Regions from separate parts of the Paraniabella aurantiaca genome, predicted to be linked through region 2. Evidence: riboswitches for the same ligand, from Rfam matches in the RefSeq annotation. Region 2 holds a riboswitch; each other region holds the start of a gene.

The links. Region 2 has a riboswitch for cobalamin ahead of metE (5-methyltetrahydropteroyltriglutamate--homocysteine S-methyltransferase). Riboswitches for the same ligand answer to the same signal wherever they lie in the genome.
Region 1: it holds a riboswitch for cobalamin, as region 2 does, so the genes downstream of both, ACLOAU_RS24590 (TonB-dependent receptor plug domain-containing protein) here and metE (5-methyltetrahydropteroyltriglutamate--homocysteine S-methyltransferase) in region 2, are expected to answer to the same signal.
Region 3: it holds a riboswitch for cobalamin, as region 2 does, so the genes downstream of both, ACLOAU_RS06760 (TonB-dependent receptor plug domain-containing protein) here and metE (5-methyltetrahydropteroyltriglutamate--homocysteine S-methyltransferase) in region 2, are expected to answer to the same signal.

What each region holds. Positions count from the first base shown of each region.
Region 1 covers NZ_JBLOSY010000003.1:313,170-317,450, reverse strand. The annotation lists gene ACLOAU_RS24605 (sulfite exporter TauE/SafE family protein) at 1-516, shown strand, start outside; gene ACLOAU_RS24600 (YeeE/YedE family protein) at 557-1,120, shown strand; gene ACLOAU_RS24595 (DUF6691 family protein) at 1,131-1,610, shown strand; cobalamin riboswitch at 2,014-2,236, shown strand; gene ACLOAU_RS24590 (TonB-dependent receptor plug domain-containing protein) at 2,328-4,281, shown strand, end outside.
Region 2 covers NZ_JBLOSY010000002.1:1,682,928-1,687,208, forward strand. The annotation lists gene ACLOAU_RS21265 (EamA family transporter) at 1-305, shown strand, start outside; gene ACLOAU_RS21270 (hypothetical protein) at 571-783, shown strand; gene ACLOAU_RS21275 (response regulator transcription factor) at 844-1,221, opposite strand; cobalamin riboswitch at 1,833-2,027, shown strand; gene metE (5-methyltetrahydropteroyltriglutamate--homocysteine S-methyltransferase) at 2,149-4,281, shown strand, end outside.
Region 3 covers NZ_JBLOSY010000001.1:1,587,895-1,592,175, reverse strand. The annotation lists gene ACLOAU_RS06770 (TPM domain-containing protein) at 1-553, shown strand, start outside; gene ACLOAU_RS06765 (PQQ-dependent sugar dehydrogenase) at 647-2,263, shown strand; cobalamin riboswitch at 2,385-2,588, shown strand; gene ACLOAU_RS06760 (TonB-dependent receptor plug domain-containing protein) at 2,689-4,281, shown strand, end outside.

The DNA.
Region 1 (4,281 bases), on a different contig from region 2:
CCTTCATTTATAAGTATTGCCGGATATCAAATGCCGGTGTCTCTTCTGACCATGTTGTTGTTTGCCAGTCTAATGATTGTGTCCTCCTTTTCAATGATAAAAGACGATAAGGAAAAGAATAGGAGCGTTGTTCACAAGGCAGGAGCCGGTACTATTGCTTTATATGGTATTACAGTAGGACTGGTTACAGGTTTATTGGGTGCTGGAGGGGGCTTCCTGTTAATACCTGCTTTAACAGTATTGCTCCGGCTGCCCATAAAAAAAGCTATTGGTACTTCGCTGGTAATAATCACGCTGAATAGTCTCATAGGTTTTGCCGATGATGTAACCCATCATCAAATGAATTGGCCTTTGCTGTTTAAAATAACGGGGATATCTGTTATAGGGGTTCTCATTGGTTCGGTGATTGGTCAAAAAATTGATGGAAGTTTTTTGAAAAAAGGTTTTGGGTGGTTCGTTTTGCTAATGGGCACCTATATTCTGCTGCATGAACTAATAGGGTTGTTTTCGCTTTAATAATAAATAATGATTGGGCAATTGGTTAACTTTATGGACTATGATGGAGTTAATTAAAAAGCCCTGGCCCTGGTATGTGGCCGGCCCTCTGATAGGGTTGATTGTACCCACTTTATTATTACTAGGCAACAAGCATTTTGGTATATCAGCCAACCTTCGGCATATTTGTGCAGCCTGTTTCCCAGCCAATATTCCCTTCTTTCAATACAATTGGAAAAAAGAGATCTGGAACCTGTTTTTTGTAGCAGGCATCCTCGTTGGTGGATTTATAGCCGCGCATTGGTTATCTGACAGCAACGCAGTATCTATAGCGCCCGCATTGGCTGCAGAACTACGGGCCTATAATGTTACGGATACCAGGCATTTACTACCACAGGAAATATTTAGCTGGGAACATTTACTAACCTTGCGGAGTTTTATACTATTGATAGTTGGCGGATTCCTGGTTGGTTTCGGCACCCGTTATGCAGGTGGCTGTACAAGTGGTCATGCCATTATGGGGCTAAGTAATCTGCAATGGCCATCTCTTGTGGCAACGATATGCTTTATGGCCGGTGGCTTTGTCATGGCCAATGTTTTACTTCCTATCATCATGAAATTATAAAACTACATCAATGAACAATAAGGTTACTGATTTTGAAGTCCAGTCTTCAGATAATACCCAACCTGTCAATACCAATATTGCGTATAATTTAAGGTATTTATTGGTGGGTATTGTTTTTGGAATTGTGTTTGTAAAAGCCGAGATCGTTTCATGGTTTCGTATACAGGAGATGTTCAGGCTGCAGAGTTTTCATATGTATGGTGTAATAGGAAGTGCAGTGGTTGTGGGAATTATTTCTGTTTGGATAATAAAGAAGTTGGGTTTAAAGGCCATAGATGGAACTCCTGTTACCTTTCAATCTAAAAAATTTAATAAAGGCCAGATTTTCGGAGGGCTTATGTTTGGACTAGGTTGGGCCATGACCGGGGCCTGTCCGGGTCCTTTATTTGCACAGATCGGGTCGGGGTTTACTGTTGTAGCAGTAGTGTTGCTCAGTGCTATTGCCGGTACCTGGGTGTATGGTTATATAAGAGGAAAGCTCCCTCACTAAGAGAAAGCTTTTCTTTGACTATGAGCCGATCCTAAAATGTTTTTATAGTCATTATCTTTTTTGTAAGGGTTATCTGCCACCTCCGGGACCTGCGCTTCCGCCGGCGCTTGTAACCATGGATGATGTTGTAAAGGTGGTTCCCGAAGCGGCGTTGCCTTTTATAGTATAGTGCAGGTGCTGTAGTACTTAAAATGATGCTCTTGGGATAAGCTGTTATAGCTTCAATATGATTTAGCCGCTGCACCAGATTTCAAATATTGTGAAGGTTGTGTAATTATATTAGTCAGGTAATACCTGCGAGAGGGCTGCGTAGGCATATATTTTAAGAAATAGCAGGAGCCTTGGGCGGGTAGGTATTTTAAGACCCCTTGTTCATGTTGAAACAAGCTTAATACATTTCTGTACTTTTGCGCCGAATTTTGGTCTCCGCAGTTAGCGGAGTTAAAAGGGAAGTCCGGTGTACTTGTCTGCCGCAGGCATGGAGTCCGGCGCTATCCCCGTAGCTGTAAGGTTACAGGAATTACAGATTCCTGTTTTCGCTCATGATCCACTGTTCGCCGACGGGCGGATGGGAAGGGAGCGAAGTTGAACCAAGCCAGAAGACCTGCCAATTTTCATTCAATATTATTCAGGCTTTCGGGTGAAAAAGCGTGAAATGTAACCGCTGCTGCGTTTATGTTTCTTTTTGCCCTGCCGTTCAACTAAAACAATTTAAGAGTGAAAAAAGTAATTGTAGTATTAGCTGTTCTGCCATTCTGTAGCACGCTTCAGGCTCAAATCCAAAAAGGTTCTGATCGGAATTTAGATGAGGTGATTGTAACGGCCTCAAAAAAATCACAAAAACAATCACAGACCGGAAAAGTAGTTACGGTGATAGACCAATCTACATTAATAAACAATCGCGGAAAATCGCTTACCGAAATATTAAACCAGTTTTCTGGTGTTTTTACCGTAGGAGCTAATAATGCGCCGGGAAGTAATCAGGAGTTGTATCTGCGTGGCGCGGCAACCGGCAATACATTGTTTCTTCTCGATGGTGTTCCTCTTCAGGACCCTAACATGATCACCAATACCTATGATCTTAATAATATTAATCCGGACCAAATAGAGCGTATTGAAATACTGAAAGGTGCTCAAAGTACAATATGGGGAAGCGCAGCAGTAGCAGGAGTAGTAAATATAATTACCAAAAAAGGTGGTCCCCGAAAAATAGGGGCTTCAGCCACTGTTGCTTATGGAAGTTATAATACATGGAGAGTAGGTGCAGGCGTAAACGGAAACGTTGATAAATTCTCCTATCATTTAAATTATAACCGGGTTAATACCGATGGCTTTTCTGCCGCATACGACAGCATGGGAAGCAGGGGATTTGATAAGGATGGTTTAAAGCAGGATGGTTTCCAGGCGAATCTGGGCTACCGGTTTTCGCCATCTGTAACCGTTAATTACACCAATAATTATGGCTTCTTTAAAACGGATGCTGACGGCGGTGCATACCAGGACGACAGGGATGTAAGGGCCCGTATTAAAAACATGGTGAACAGTGTAAGCGTTAATTATAAGAACTCGAAGTCGGCTTTGCACCTGGTTCAAAGCTTTATCAACTCCGACCGGTTTTTTTACAATGATAGTACTGACATAGGTGCACTAAGAATTGATCCCAATGCTTCTTTTTATACAATCTGGTCTGAAAATAATTTAAAAGGCCGTTCTATTGTAACAGACTTATATGGCAACCACGATTTCACTGGCCATATTTCACTGGTGGCTGGGCTGCAGCATACTTTTCAGAAAACAAATCAAACATTTAATAGTATTTCCAATTATGGGCCCTACGATGCTTTTCCCATTCAGGATGATTCTGCACGTGTTAGGAACTTTTCTGGCTATGCATCAGCTCTTTTTACAGATATACGGGGCTTTAATCTGGAAGTAGGAGGTCGTTTAAATCATAATAGTTTGTACGGTAACAACACAACATTTACATTTAATCCATCTTACAACGTGAATGAACAAACACGGGTTTTTGTCAATATTTCAAGCGGTTACAACGTTCCTACATTGTATCAACTATATAGTGAATATGGTAACAGGGATTTGGCGCCTGAGAAAAGTGTGAATTATGAACTAGGGGTACAAACATTTACCAACGATCAAAAAAACTCGTTACGACTTGTAGCCTTCAAAAGAGACATCAAAGATTTGATCATTTACTATACCGATCCCGAAACTTTTGCAAGTAAGTATATGAATCGGGATGAGCAGAATGATTACGGATTTGAGGTAGAAAGCAATATAGCCGTAGGTAAAATAGGGCAGTGGGTAAGTAATTTTACTTATATCAATGGGCGGGGAATTAATGCAGGCCTGTCATCCAGAAATCTTTTCCGCCGGCCTAATTTCACTGTAAATAGTACGCTGGCACTGAACCCTGTTAAGAACCTCACCGTAGCTCCGGCGTTCAGGTATATTGGAGAACGTATTCCCGGCGAATATGATTTAGGCGGCCCCAACCCGATGCCTGCTTACTATACCATAGATTTTTATGCATCATATGCTATTAAAAGAAAGATAAACCTGTTTGCCGATTTGCGAAATATTACCGATCAGAGATATTTTGATGTGTATGGTTACAACAGTCGTAGAGCCAACTATATACTAGGGGTGAATT
Region 2 (4,281 bases):
TTAGTGCTCTTCAAAATATATCACTGCCGACTGTTTTAGCCATCCTTTATATTGTTTATTTATCCACTCATGTTGGCTATGGTCTATGGGGATTTTTGCTTAACTCCTACGCAACCGCAGCAGTAGTGCCGTTTACACTTTTGATACCGGTTATCGGATTTTTAAGTGCTGCTGTTGTGCTCAATGAACCGCTTCCTTTCTGGAAGATAGGGGCATCTGTATTCGTAATGGTGGGTTTGGTTTTCAATCTGCTTGAGAAATACATACTTGCCACTTTCAAGCGATTGAGGTTAAAGATAAGGTAGGTCGGTGGAGGCATACCCTACGGGGCCTTACGACCAACTTACTTCATGACCTGTAGGTTTCATCATTAATCACCTGGCGAACTAAAAGGAGCATTGAGCCCTGATAGCTTCTGTGGAACATTTTATATGATGTAATGAGGAAAATAGACGGCGAAGAAACCAGGCTGGCCGAAAAATGCGGCAAGATCGTGGAGGAGTATATAGATACGTAAGGAGTGCGGTTGCAGCCATAGTTGCTATATTTTTAATACCCAGCAAATAGCTTATGAATTCGAAATTAACTTATGAGCAGGTAGTACAGCTGCTTGCGAAATCAGAATCTGATGAGTTTATTCAGCAGGTAATTATCTTGCTGGCTTTTACCCATGAAATAATCGATCAGGAAGCGTTAAATAAACAGGATTTTGTTTTTACGCTATTTGATGAAGGCCATATTTTAATTACAGATATTATAAGCAGGGAGCCGGATCGGACCTGATTTAGAAAAGCCGGTAAAACCAGCTTTATGGATGATTTTTACCTGAGGGGGTAAGATATGTTAATGGCCGGCGCCACATGCCTTAAGCACAGTAGCAGTGAGCTGCAGTAAATCAAAGGGTTTGATCAGTAAATACTCCGCACCTTCCTTTAATACCTTATCGCCTATAGCTCCGTTAGCGGTCATATAAATGACGGGTATCTTGTTAAGCTCATTGTGTTGTTTCAGTAAACGCAATACCTCAAGTCCGCCATGCGGCAAAATAGAATTGTCGAGCAAAATAGCCGACGGTGCAGAACGTTGAAGCTGATCGACAAAGTCTCCGCTATTAGCGAAAGCATGAATGTCGATGTCCTGTTCCTTTAATATTAACGCACATGCGTTCAGCATGGCCCTGTCTGAATCAAAAACAGCCAGCGTATAATTTTTTCCTTGCATAGAGTCTTCGGGACGCAAATGTATAGAGTTAGATTGATAATGGGAAAAGCTAAACAACTGCAGGGCATCTGTTAAATTTTAAAAGAAAATTTTATGTATTACGGGTTATGGGAGTTTGCAATGAACAACTAAAGTCAACATGTAAAAACAGTAAAGATCCAAACATGGGATTGTTTTTAGTAATATGCTGATTACAATTTGGTTAAACAGGCCTTTACAGGGATATTATTTCAGGAGCCCATTATAGCAGTTGAGCTCTTTTATTTAACAACAATAGAAAACGAAACGGAACCTGTGTGAAAACTGATTTGCGCATACGTTTGCACAAAATTTATTTCAACACTATTATTGATGCCCGAAGATGTAAGTGGATACAGTGTGTTCAGAGCGGTACCGGTACATTTATATAACAATAATGGTCACCTGGCATGGAGGCATATTATTCTTTGGGATCAGTATCCTTTTAAAGCACTAAATCCTGTAACATATTTGATCTATTTTGTTATTTTATTCTACTTATCTTATTATTTTTAGTGTTATATACTAATTTATTTTATTTATGTAGCATTTTAATCTGCATGGAATAGATTTGCTTTAAGTATCTAATTATTGATACATCCGCTAAACAAGGTTACCGATGTAAATCAGCATTAATAGGGAACCGTGTGTAAATCACGGGCTGTCGCGCAACTGTAAGTAATGAAAAAAGTTCCGGTCTGGTATGTCCACTGTGTTGCTAAGGGCGGCATGGGAAGGATGACCGGGATATTACAAGCCAGGAGACCTGCCTTGTTTAGTAAGACGGGCTTTCGCATAATGGAGCCGATTGGTTCGGGAGTAATCTCTGAAGCTGCAGGACGCAGCCGGTTTGCCTGCTATGCGCCCGGGCCGTAAAAAGCATTTATTCATTTTTAAAACATTTTTTCGATGAAAACGCAAAACCTCGGCTACCCGCGTATCGGTAGTCAAAGACAGTTAAAGAAGGCCTGCGAACAGTATTGGGCAGGCGCCATTGATTTAAAAGATCTGCAGAGCACTGCTTTTAAGATCAGGGACGAAAACTGGCAAACGCAGCTTCAGGCCGGCATGGACCTGATACCCTGTAATGATTTTAGCTTCTACGACCAAGTACTGGATATGAGCCTGATGTTAGGTGTCATTCCTAAACGATATACGCCTGTTTTAACCGATGTAAAAACCAATAGTGAAATGGATTTGTATTTTGCAATGGCACGCGGTTACCAGAAAGATGGTTTAGATATTACAGCTATGGAAATGACCAAATGGCTGGATACCAACTATCATTATATCGTGCCTGAATTTGCTGCAGACCAGGAGTTTAAATTGTTCTCCCAAAAAGTTTTTGGAGAATACATGGCAGCAAAAGCATTGCTGGGTGAAAAGGCTAAACCCGTATTGATCGGACCCGTTAGTTATTTGTTACTGGGCAAGGAAAAGGAAACCGGTTTTGAAAGAATAGATCTGCTTAAAAAAATATTACCGGCGTACATAGCTGTTCTGAACCGCCTGAAACAGCTGGGAGCCAAATGGATACAGCTGGATGAACCATTTTTAACGTTGGATCTGTCGGCAAAAGAAAAAGCAGCCTTTGAGCATGCCTACCGGTATATCGCCAAAGAAACGGCAGGAATAAGGATCCTGGTAGCCACTTATTTTGAAAGCCTGTCTGATAATACACAACTCGCCGTAAACCTGCCGGTAGCTGCTTTGCATATCGACCTCGTAAGGGCTCCTGAACAGCTAGATGAAGTGCTTGCGGCCATACCTGATCATCTTATTCTTTCGCTAGGCGTGGTAGATGGGAGGAATGTTTGGAAAAACTGTTATGAAAGATCATTGTCATTTATCAATAAAGCCATTGAAAAAATAGGTAGCGATAGAATAATAATTGCCCCATCATGTTCTTTGCTGCACAGTCCTATTGACCTGGATCTGGAAACGACCATCGATCCTGAGATTAAAAACTGGATGGCTTTTGCTAAACAGAAACTAAACGAAGTAGGCGATTTGAGCCTGATCGTTGAAGGGGATGATAATTTATTACTGATCAACAAAACTGCTATCGAAAGCCGGGCGCAATCGGAGCAGGTGCACAAAAAAACAGTCAAAGAAAGGGTAGCCGCCATTCATGAATCAGATGCTACACGAAAGAGCCCGTTCCCTATTCGCCAGCAAGTACAGCGTAATCGCTTTCAACTTCCTGCGTTTCCCACTACAACCATTGGTTCCTTTCCTCAAACTGATGATATACGGCAACTGAGAGCCCGGTATAAAAAAGGAGACCTGACACTTGACCAATATGAACAGGCCATTGAAGAAGCTACTATCGAAGCAATCCGCTGGCAGGAGTCGATTGGGCTGGATGTATTAGTACACGGAGAGTTTGAGCGCAATGATATGGTGGAGTATTTCGGTGAACAACTGGATGGTTTCCTGTTTACTAAAAACGGTTGGGTGCAGAGCTACGGAAGCCGCTGTGTAAAGCCACCGGTTATTTATGGTGATATCAGTCGCCCGAGGGATATGACCGTGCGCTGGAGCAGCTTTGCCGCTGCACAAACCAATCAACTAATGAAGGGTATGTTGACAGGCCCGGTTACTATTTTACAATGGTCTTTTGTGCGCGATGATCAGCCACGCAGTGTTACTACTAACCAGATCGCGCTGGCTATTCGTGATGAGGTATTGGCGCTCGAAAAAGCGGGTCTCAGTATTATCCAGATCGATGAGGCTGCTATCCGGGAAGGTTTGCCGTTAAGGAAGGGAAAACAACCAGAGTACCTTAACTGGGCCATCAAGGCCTTTCGTATAGCTGCCAGCGGTGTAGCAGATCAAACACAGATCCATACACATATGTGCTACAGCGAGTTTAATGATATCATTGAGCATGTGGCAGCAATGGATGCCGATGTGATCACTATAGAAACCTCGCGCTCTCAAATGGAATTACTGGAGGCATTTGCTCACTTTAAATATCCTAATGAAATGGGGCCGGGCGTGTATGATATCCACTCACCAAGAGTACCGTCTGTTACTGAG
Region 3 (4,281 bases), on a different contig from region 2:
ATGGTATTTGTTGGCAGGTTTCATTATATGCTTATCATCGGCATGTAATTCTTCCGGCAAAGTCAATAACACTGCTGCAAAACGAAAAACGGAAACGAAAGTAATTCTTCCTGCACAACAGGTTGCAACCCCGGCCGGTATCAATTACGTATACGATTACGAAAACATATTTACACCCGGTGAAGAGAAAAAACTGGATTCCCTTGCCAGGGTATTTGAAAAAAGCAACCTGATCCCTATCCGAATTACAACCGTAAACGATCCGGCAGTAACCGCCGAAAACTTTGATCAGGGTAATAAAATCTTACTCGATGAGTGGTCGGGTATTCATGGCAAAAGTGACCGATGTATGTCCGTCAGCATCAGCAAACAGTTACGACGTATCAGGATTGATTATGGTCCGTTTGTTTCGCGGCTGCTTAGTGATGATGAAGCCAAAGCTATAGTTGAAAATCAATTCAAACCCTCATTTAAGCAGGATCAATTTTTCCAGGGTAGCTGGAACGGTTTAAACGCCCTGATGGACACCATTCGTAAAAACATTAAGTTTTAGAATATATTGACTTTGAGCTGGTAGGAACCGCAGAACGGCTCAATATTTGCTTTTTGGACATTGCTGATAGTTTTTAACCCCTAAACTATTTTTATGATCCAACGCATCCTCAACACCCTTTTGACCTTTTGGGCATGCTTCATTTTTATTGTTCCGGTCTTTTCACAAACAACTCCAGATATTGGCTACCAGCCCCTCATATCCGGTGGTGGCCTAACAACTCCTATCGATATTGTTAATGCCGGCGACGGCAGTAACCGGCTTTTTGTAGTGCAACGTGGAGGCACCATTCGTGTATATGACCAAAACCTCAACTATATCCAGGATTTTCTTACCGTTAGCGATGTTGGTACGGCGGGTGAGGGAGGCTTATTAAGCCTGGCATTTCATCCCAATTACGAAACCAATGGCTTCCTATTTGTTTACTATACCCGCCCCGATTTTAGCCTGGAAGTAGCACGTTACAGTGTCAGCAGCGGCAATAGCAACAGTGCAGACCCCGCCTCAAAGCAAATCGTCATTAATATTCCGCATCCCACTTTTAATAATCATAATGGAGGCAAAATAGTGTTTGGACCCAATGATGGCTTTCTTTATTTAGGCACGGGAGACGGAGGTAGCGGCGGAGATCCATCCAATAATGCACAAAACGGTAATAGCCTGCTGGGCAAAATGCTTCGCATTAATGTCAATACACTTCCCTATACTATTCCCCCCGACAACCCCTATGTATCCGACCCTAATATAGCAGACGAGATCTGGGCTATAGGCCTGAGAAATCCATTCAGATGGAGCTTTGACAGGGCCAACGGCGATATGTGGATTGCTGATGTTGGGCAGAGTGCCCAGGAAGAAATTAACTACCGGCCGGCCGGCTCCACCGGTGGTATCAATTACGGGTGGCGTTGCTATGAAGGACTGGCTTCTTATAATACTGCAGGATGCCAGGCAGCATCTAATTATATTGAGCCAATCTACACCTATGGGCGCGATAATACTGTCGGCGGGCAATCTGTTACAGGCGGATTTGTGTATAGAGGTACCGAATTCCCGTCCCTGGCCGGTTATTATATTTTTGCAGATTATGTGTCCGACAACCAATGGGTAATCACTCCCGACAGAACTCAAATGCTTCAACTACCGGATGCGGGTTTCCCGGCTGATATCGTGGCTTTTGGTGAGGCCGAAAACGGAACGCTTTATGCAGCGTCATTATCTGGTAACACTATTTATAAAGTAATAGATAACGCTGCATTGCCCGTAACCTTTGGAACTATTAAGGCCACCCGAAAAGAGGCTAACTTATATATTAACTGGACAACGCAGTCTGAAACCAACAACAGTCATTTTGAGATTGAAGGATCGGTTGATGGTAAAACCTTTGCAACAATTAAAACGGTGGATAGCAAAGCCATTGATGGAAATAGCAGCAGCACTATAAACTATGCAATAACGCTTGGTAAAGACAGCCTGGGCATGATGTTGGGAATTTCACTTTTAGCCGTGTTGACTATTGCCGGATTCAGGTCTGGTAAAAAATGGGGTCAGGTATCTCTGCTGGTATTAGCCGTATTTATTGTTGTCAGCGCTTGTAACAAAAGAGATGTAGCAAAAGGTCCTGGAGATAATACCTTATTTATACGCATCGCCCAGGTTGATAAGGATGGAACCAAACGGTATTCACAAACCGTGCAGGTCGTAAATGAGTAAGTAACGTTTTAAGTCTGATAAAACCTATACTCTTCTTTTGAAAAGCTGTAATCCTCTTATAAGATTACAGCTTTCTCTTTTATCCTTTTATAATTCATCTCCTTTTCTTTAAAAAATACACCTACCTTCGCGCCGCATTGGTTCAATACGCCTTCCGGGCGCTATTGATTAAAAGGGAATCAGGTGCAAATCCTGAACAGTCCCGCTACTGTAAGTTCTAAAAAACATTTTGACAAATCTTAGCCACTGTTCTGAAAACGTTGGAACGGGAAGGCTGCTCAAAATGAGAACAAGTCAGGAGACCTGCCAAAGCAGACAGATGTTAAGCTTTCGTGGACTGAAGCTTGAACGCAAATGCTTTTTATAGCAACATATTTGTTTTCAGTTGTTCGCAAAGCTGTTTGATTCATTTAATCAAATAGTTAATGCAGTATGTTTTAAAAGCCCTGGCAGGCTTATGTTTATTGCTGTCGGTACTGTTATGCCCCAAAGAGATGGGTGCACAAACAGGCGACAGCATACTTACCCGTGAGTTGGAAGAAGTTCAGGTAAACGGCACTAAAAAAAAGTCCCTGGCTGCATCTGTTTCGCCCGTGCAAGTGCTATCGGGCGAAGCATTACAGCGTTTAAACAGCTTCTCTGTTGCAGATGCCATCCGTTATTTTTCAGGTGTACAGCTAAAAGACTACGGAGGTATTGGCGGGCTGAAAACCGTGAACGTGCGTGGCATGGGAACACAACATGTGGGTGTATTTTATGATGGCATGCAACTGGGCAATGCTCAAAACGGCATCATCGACCTGGGTAAGTTTTCACTGGATAATGTTGAAGCCATCTCATTATACAATAGCCAGAATCCTGATATATTTCAGCCTGCAAAAAGCCTTGGCAGCGCATCCTCCTTTTATATAACAACACAGCAACCTAATTTTAAAGATAGTCAATCGTATCATTTAAAAGCTGCGTTAAAAACCGGCTCCTTCGGGCTTGTTAATCCTTCTGTTTACTGGCAGCAAAAAGTAACTGCCAATATAGCCACCACCGTCAGTGCCGAGCTCATCAACGCACATGGCAGGTATAAAACACGTTATAAAAAATGGGCTTACGATACCTCCATTGTACGGCAAAATGCAGATGTTGCTTCGCAAAGAATTGAGCTGGCTATACAGAATCTCAATAAAGACACGACCACACACTGGAAAATACAAGGGTATTTTTACAACTCCGAGCGAGGCTTACCCGGGGCCATTGTTGCAGAGCGTTTTTATAATTCACAACGGCTATGGGATCAGAACTTTTTCACACAAGGCTCTTTCCAACACCGGTTTTCGCAACGCTACAGAACGCTACTCCGGTTTAAATATGCAAATGATTTTACCCGTTACTTAGATACCACTATTAAAAAGATAGGAGGGGCGCCACTCAATAACAACTACCGGCAACAGGAGTATTACAGTTCATGGGTGAATGAGTTTACCATCAAAAAATGGTGGAAGTTATCATTGGCAACCGATTGGGCGATAAACCGCATGCAGGCGAACCTCGATGACTTCGCCTATCCTACACGTAGTACAAAACTTGTTGCTATAGCCACGGAAATGTCCTGGGCTCCCATAACCATATCAGGCAATTTACTGGGCAGCTTTATTAACGAAAAAGTAAAGCGCGACGATGCAGCCACCGAAAAGCAGGAACTAACTCCGGCGATCAATATTTCCTGGAAACCATGGAGTAGCATTCCCCTTAGCTTTCGCTCCTTTTATAAACGCATTTTCAGAATGCCCACGTTTAATGATTTGTACTACACTATTGTTGGCACTACCACATTAAGACCTGAGTATTCAAACCAATACAATATTGGCGCACAATACAACGAATATTTTTTACCGCTAAAACTGGGCATCACCCTGCAGGCAGATGCCTATATCAACAAGGTGCAGGATAAAATTATAGCCATCCCTGCTAATAATTTATTCCGATGGAGCATGATCAACCTGGGCGCTGTTTCCATCAAAGGG